DNA from 2 places in the Paenarthrobacter sp. E2MeOHC11 genome. Region 1 is predicted to be linked to the other one. Evidence: riboswitches for the same ligand, from Rfam matches in the RefSeq annotation. Region 1 holds a riboswitch; the other holds the start of a gene.
What was found. A riboswitch is a leader RNA that binds a small molecule or an ion and turns the genes downstream of it on or off. The one in region 1 is predicted to bind glycine.
Positions count from the first base shown of each region.

Region 2: linked by a shared signal. The riboswitch ahead of gcvP (aminomethyl-transferring glycine dehydrogenase) and the one ahead of gcvP (aminomethyl-transferring glycine dehydrogenase) in region 1 are both predicted to bind glycine.

Region 1 is NZ_CP196673.1:1,135,329-1,138,731, forward strand. It holds gene gcvP (aminomethyl-transferring glycine dehydrogenase) at 1-1,304, opposite strand, end outside; glycine riboswitch at 1,358-1,484, opposite strand; glycine riboswitch at 1,486-1,583, opposite strand; gene ACSSVG_RS05205 (TetR/AcrR family transcriptional regulator) at 1,676-2,215, opposite strand; gene ACSSVG_RS05210 (MFS transporter) at 2,289-3,403, shown strand, end outside.
Region 2 is NZ_CP196673.1:2,418,311-2,421,713, reverse strand. It holds gene gcvP (aminomethyl-transferring glycine dehydrogenase) at 1-1,337, opposite strand, end outside; glycine riboswitch at 1,487-1,585, opposite strand; gene ACSSVG_RS11305 (PucR family transcriptional regulator) at 1,661-3,175, opposite strand; gene speB (agmatinase) at 3,364-3,403, shown strand, end outside.

The sequences.
Region 1 (3,403 bases):
TCGGCGACGACCGCCGTCGTCGTGGTCTCATCAACCGAGATGCCCACCGTGTCAGCGTCAACGCCGCGGAGGTTGATGCCCTTCGCTTCGGCAGCGGCCACGATCTCGGCAGCCTTACCGGGGAGGCGGACGGTGATGGTGTCGAAGAAGGAACCGTGGAGGACCTCGACGCCGGCAGCCTTCAGCGACGCTGCGAGGGTCCGGGCGTGACCGTGGGCGGTCTCGGCGATCGCCTTCAGGCCTTCCGGGCCGTGGTAGACGGCATACATCGAGGCCACGATGGCGAGGAGTGCCTGGGCGGTACAGATGTTGGATGTAGCCTTCTCGCGGCGGATGTGCTGCTCGCGGGTCTGCAGCGCCAAGCGGTAGGCGGGGACACCGGCGTCGTCCTTGGAAACGCCCACCAGACGGCCGGGCATGGAACGCTCCAGGCCCTTCTGGACGGCCATGTACGCGGCGTGTGGGCCGCCGAAGAACAGCGGAACGCCCAAGCGCTGCGCGGAACCAACAGCGATATCGGCGCCCTGCTCACCCGGAGGGGTGATGAGCGTCAGGGACAGGAGGTCGGCAGCAACAGTAACCAGCGCGCCGCGTTCCTTGGCTTCAGCAATGACGGCAGAGTGGTCGAACACGCGGCCCGAAACGCCGGGCTGCTGCAGGACGACGCCGTTGATGGCGCCTTCCGGGAGACCGAGCGAGAGGTCGGCGACCTCAACGTCGAAGCCGAGGGCTTCGGCGCGGCCCTTCACAATGGCGATGGTCTGCGGCAGGCAGTCGGCGTCAAGAACGGTCTTGCCGTCCTGGACGGCCTTGTTCTTGTTGGCGCGGCGCATCATCAGGACGGCTTCGGCCACAGCCGTTGCTTCATCCAGCAGGGAAGCGTTGGCGATCGGCAGGCCAACCAGGTCCTGGACCATGGTCTGGAAGTTCAGGAGCGCTTCGAGGCGGCCCTGGGAGATTTCCGGCTGGTACGGGGTGTAGGCGGTGTACCAGGCCGGGGATTCAAGGATGTTGCGACGGATCACCGGCGGCGTCACGGTGTCGTAGTAGCCCTGGCCGATCATCTGGACAGCGGTCTTGTTCTTGGACGCAAGTTTGCGCAGCTCTGCCAGGACCTCCACTTCGCTCAGCGCGTTTTGCAGTGTGAGGGCGACGTCCTGGCGGATGTCGTTCGGAACGGCGGTGTCGACCAGCGAATCAACGGTGTCGTAGCCGACGGACTTGAGCATGGTCTCAATGTCGGCCTGGCGGCGTGCGCCGATATGCCGATCGACGAAGGTGGTGGAGGCAGAACTAACCGTCACGAAGGAACTCCAATACTTGGGCGGCGTTTGGGTACGCCACAGCGGCTCGGGTTCCTCCCCGCTCTGTATTGGACCTGAGAGTTTCCGCGGGTTGTTGGGACAACCATCGCTTGCACCGTCGGTGAGCACAGCGCCCTTTGGCCCGAAGGTGGGCTGAGCGCCTGCTGCTTTCCAGAGTTGCCTTGCCGCGGCGGTGCGTGGGCCTGAGAGATTCCTGGGGAGGGTTTGCTCCTACGGCGCCTGCACCACATGCTTGCAGGACTCTCCCGCCGCAGATCAGAGGCATGTTCAGTTGTACGCGACCTCAGTCAGGGCAGGCCACAAGGGTTAATTGTCCTACGTGGCGGGCGCCGCCGCAAATGGGAGACGTACTACTTCCGCAGCCGGTCCAGGACTCCCAACAGGATTTCGACGTCGGCCTCCCGGCCTGCGTTGCCGTTGTCCTGGCCGCCTTCGAACATCGCGTTGAAATACAGCCCGTCACCCATGTAACTGACGGCCTTGGCGACCTCGGGTCCCACATCCTTGGCCAGGACATCGAGCCATTGCTTTTGGATTCCGGCAAACCTGCGGCGGGTTTCTTCATGGGCAACCTCGGCCAGGCGGGTCGCGGCCACAAACGCACGGTCCATCGGCGTCCCGGCCCACAGGGACGTCCGGATGAAGTACGCGGCAGCACCGTCCGGCGCGGCCCTCATCCGGTCAATGTCCTGTTCAGCCAGTTGGTCCAGTCGTTCCAGCAAGGCACTGATCAGCGATTCCTTGTTGGGGAAGTGGTACAGCAACCCACCCTTGGAGACCCCGGCCCGCTTGGCGACGGCGTCGAGCGTGGCAGCCCGTTCCCCTACCTCTATGAGGAGGGCTTCGTAGGCATCCAGGACGGCATCCCGGGCAACTGGTTTTCGTGGCATGAGTACATCATTCCCTAAAGGCTTGTTGGGGTTCCATTTGAAACTGTACCGTCTGGACGGTACAGTAAGTGACATGTTCTCGCCGTCCTCAACCCAAGCACCCCGCTCCGCTCGTCCCGATATGGGCCAGGCAGCACCGTGGCGCGATTGGACGGCACTGGCGCTCCTGATGTTCCCGGTGCTGCTGGTGGCCGTCGACAACACCGCGCTCACCTTTGCCCTGCCCGAGATCGCCCGCTCCCTGGACGTGGGCGGCGTTCAACTCCTATGGATTGTTGACGCCTACCCGCTGGTCCTCGCGGCGCTTCTCGTTTCCATGGGTAACCTGGGCGACAGGATCGGACGACGGCGGCTGCTGCTGGTCGGCAGCACAGGCTTCGCTGCGGTGTCGGCTGCTACAGCCTTCGCACCTTCCGCGGAGTGGCTCATAGCCGGACGCGCCGGCCTCGGCGTCTTCGGCGCCATGCTGATGCCGTCCACGCTTTCCCTGATCCGGAACATCTTCACCGACCCCAACCGCCGCCGGCTTGCGATCGCCGTCTGGGCTGCCGGTTTCTCCGGTGGCGCAGCCCTCGGCCCGATCTTTGGCGGCTGGCTGGTGGAACACTTCTGGTGGGGTGCCGTCTTCCTGGTGGCAGCTTTCCTGCTCCTGCCGCTCCTGGCTTTCGGCCGGGTCCTGATTCCCGAGTCCAAGGACTCCAATCCGGGACGTGTGGACGTGCCCAGCATCGTCCTGTCTGTGGTCACCATGGCTCCTTTTGTTTACGGCATCAAGGAATTCGCAGTGCATGGCTTCGGGGCATCCGCGGCAGCCTTCATGGGCTTCGGCGTGGTGATGGGCATTCTCTTCGTTCGCCGCCAGCAGCGGATCGAGAACCCCATGCTGGATGTCGCATTGTTCAGGAACAAGGTGTTCAGCACGGCCATCGTGGCCAACGTGCTGTCCCTCTTCTCCATGACGGGTTTTATCTACTTCTTCGCCCAGCACCTGCAGTTGGTGGAGGGGCAGTCCCCCATGGAGGCGGGCATCGCGATGATTCCCGCGCTCCTGGCCACAGTCATTGCCGGGCTCCTGGTGGTGCCTCTGGTGAAGCGTGTGCGGCCCGGATTCGTGGTGGCGGCCGGGCTGACCTTGAGCGCAGTGGGTTACCTGGTAGTGGTGGTGGGCGACCACGGCAGCGGACCCGT
Region 2 (3,403 bases), 1.3 Mb from region 1:
CCGGCTCCAAAGGCGACGGCTACCGCGGAGAGGACCTCCGGCGTCGTGGTTTCATCAATGCTGATGCCAACGGTGTCCGCATCGATGAGCCGCAGGTTGATGCCACGGGCCTCGGCGGCGGCGATGACCTTGTCAGCCTTGCCGGGAACGCGGACGGTAAGGGTGTCGAAGAAGGCCTCGGAGACGAGTTCGCGGCCGGCCTTCTGCAGGGCAGAAGCCAAAACGCGGGCGTGGCCGTGGACGGTTTCGGCGATCGACTTCAGGCCCTCGGGGCCGTGATAAACGGCGTACATCGAAGCCACAATGGCGAGCAAAGCCTGGGCGGTACAGATGTTGGACGTGGCCTTCTCGCGGCGGATGTGCTGCTCGCGGGTCTGGAGTGCCAAACGGTAGGCGGGGACACCGGCATTGTCCTTGGAGACGCCCACGATGCGGCCGGGAAGGGTGCGTTCCATGCCTTCACGGACGGCCATGTACGCGGCGTGCGGGCCGCCGAAGAACAGCGGAACACCGAAGCGCTGCGCGGTTCCGACGGCGATGTCCGCACCTTGCTCGCCCGGGGGCGTGATGAGGGTGAGCGCCAGCAAATCCGCGGCCACGGTAACCAAGGCACCGCGTTCCTTGGCCTCGGCAATCACAGAAGTGTGGTCAAAAACCCGGCCGGAAACGCCCGGCTGCTGCAGGACGATGCCGTTGATGTCGCCGTCGGGAAGTCCGGCTGAGAGGTCGGCAATCTCGACCTCGAAGCCCAGTGCCTCGGCGCGACCCTTCACAATGGCGATGGTCTGCGGGAGGAGGTCTGCGTCCAGGACGGTCTTGCCGTCCTTGGCCGTCTTGGACTTGTTGGCGCGGCGCATCAGCAGCACGGCCTCGGCCACGGCGGTGGCTTCATCCAGGAGCGAGGCGTTGGCTACGGGAAGTCCCGTGAGGTCCTGCACCATGGTCTGGAAGTTGAGCAGCGCTTCGAGGCGGCCCTGGGAAATCTCCGGCTGGTACGGCGTGTACGCGGTGTACCAGGCAGGAGCTTCCAGGATGTTGCGGCGGATGACCGGCGGCGTGACGGTGTCGTAGTAGCCCTGGCCGATCATCTGTACTGCGGTCTTGTTCTTGGACGCGAGCTTGCGGAGCTGGGCGAGGACCTGCACCTCGGTGAGGGCGTCGTTTCCGCTCGAAAGCCTCAGTGCAGTTTCCTGCCGGATGGAATCGGGGACGGCGACGTCCACCAGCCCGTCGACAGAGTCGTAGCCGATGGCCTTGAGCATGGTGTCAACGTCGGCTTGGCGGCGGGCGCCGATATGCCGGTCCGCGAAGGCGGTGGGGGTTGATTGAACAGTCAAGAGGAACTCCATGAGTCAGGCGCCCAGTGAGCGCCACGATGATGTGGGGTTCCTCCCCGCTCTGTATTGGACCTGAGAGATTCCGCAGGGATGGTTGCCTGCTTGCACCGTCGGTGAGCCCGGTTACCCGGACTGCTTTCCAGAGTTGCCTAACCGCGGCGGTACATGGGCCTGAGAGATTCCTGGGGAGGATTTGCTCCTACGGCGCCTGACTGGATGTACCGGCAGGACTCTCCCGCCGCAGATCAAAAGCGTTGCGTCACCATAAGTGACACGCTTCACACCATAGCGGGTCATTTCGAAAAAGCGCAAGCAAGGTGACGCTACTGGTGCATCGCCTCGTGGATCTGCAGCGCAAACCAGAGCTGGGCAACAGTGGACGTTTCACCCATGTCCAGCCCCGTCAATTCACCGATTTTCCGTATCCGGTAGATGATGGTTTGCCGGTGCGCGAACAGGGCTGTCGCGGTTTTCTGCCACGAACGCTGCGAGTCCAAATACGTCCTCAGAGTGACAAGGAGATCGCCTTCCTGGCTCTGCTCGTAGTCAAAAATCGGGCCGAGAAGACGCCGGACCAGCGCCGTTCCTTCCTCAAAACCGGTGAGTCCCAGCCACGATGGCCCCTCCGCATAGCGGGACAGCCTGAGCCTGTTGGCCCGGGCTGAACCCAGCGCCCAGAGGGACTCCTGCAACGCGCGCTGGATGTTCGCAACGGCTGCAGGCGCGCTGATTCCGATCAGCGTTTCCAAGCCGGCGCAGTGCACCAGGATGTCGTCAGGCACGTCTGCCGGGACCACCACGTGGAGCCTGTTGTTCCGCTTCAAGGACGCAGACGCAACCCCATGCCGCCACAGTTCGATGTGCACGTTGGCCAGCCTGTCGCCGTCGTCCGCTGCTCGATCCGCGGCGTCCGCCGCCATCGAGGCGAGCAGGAATCCTTGCGGCGGAACCTCAAATGCGGCGAGCCGACTCTCCATTTCGGCCACTCCCAGGCGTCCATCCATGGCCTGCAGCAGGAACTCGCCGGCCAGCCGGTGGCGGCCCTCCAGCGACAGCACGATGCGCGAAAGTTGCAGTCCCAGCACGGTTGCGGCGTGGAGAAGTACGACGGCGTCCGGGTGCGGTTCACTGTTGGGCAGCACCACCAGGAGCGCGTTGGCGTGGGTGGGGATGTCCATGGTCAGCACATGCCTGCCCCGGATGCGGTGCCACTGGAAGTTCTTCCCTGCCGGCGACACGTGCCCGGACGACGGAGCCCAGGCATCGGCGAGGAACTCCGGAAGCGCCTTCCCCTCCGGGTGCCAAGGATGGAGGCAGCGGCGGTCCACCACGAACAGCTCTGCGTCGAGCTCGGTCGCCAGCCGCTGGACCAGGCTCTGCCAGTGGTCTTCCGAGGCACCCACGGTGCGCAGCAGATCGTAGACGCGCGCCGTCTGCCGGAGCCGGCGGGATTCTTCGAGCAGGGAGGACTCGGCAACCGACCGGGCGATGGCTATGAACGGCAGCGGGTACGGAATGTTGAGCAGGGGCAAAGGCAGCCGGTCGCAAGCGGCCAGGAATTCGGCGGTCAGCGGTGGCGCGTGCATCTTCTCGCCGATCGCCAATGCACTGGCGCCGCTGTCCATGAGGGCCTCGGCGAGCGCCACCTGCCCGTCCGCATCGGCAGGAATGGACAGGCCGTTGGTCATCATGAGTTCGCCGCCCGTGACCCACTCCCACAGCCTGGGCAGGTCCGAGGTGTGGGCCCAGGTGATGCGGTTGTCCGCGCCGGCCGATCCGGCCAGGAGCGTGAGTCCCAACTGCGGTTCGGCGACGAGTTCGGCGACGGTGATTGCCATCTCTTACGCTCCGGTTCTCTGCTGTGGCGGCGCGTTTTCCCGCCTCTTCCAGGGGCGGTTAGACATTCGTCTAAACGCCTCGACTATTTGTAGTCAATGTAGCGCTATCCGGAGTGATCCGCGTCACCAAGAATGGAATTACTACTTCCCGCTCAACGGCGAGCACCCCTCAACCCAAGGATCGGTCAATGACAACGCACAAGCCCATCGGCCCTGTCGACGCCACCA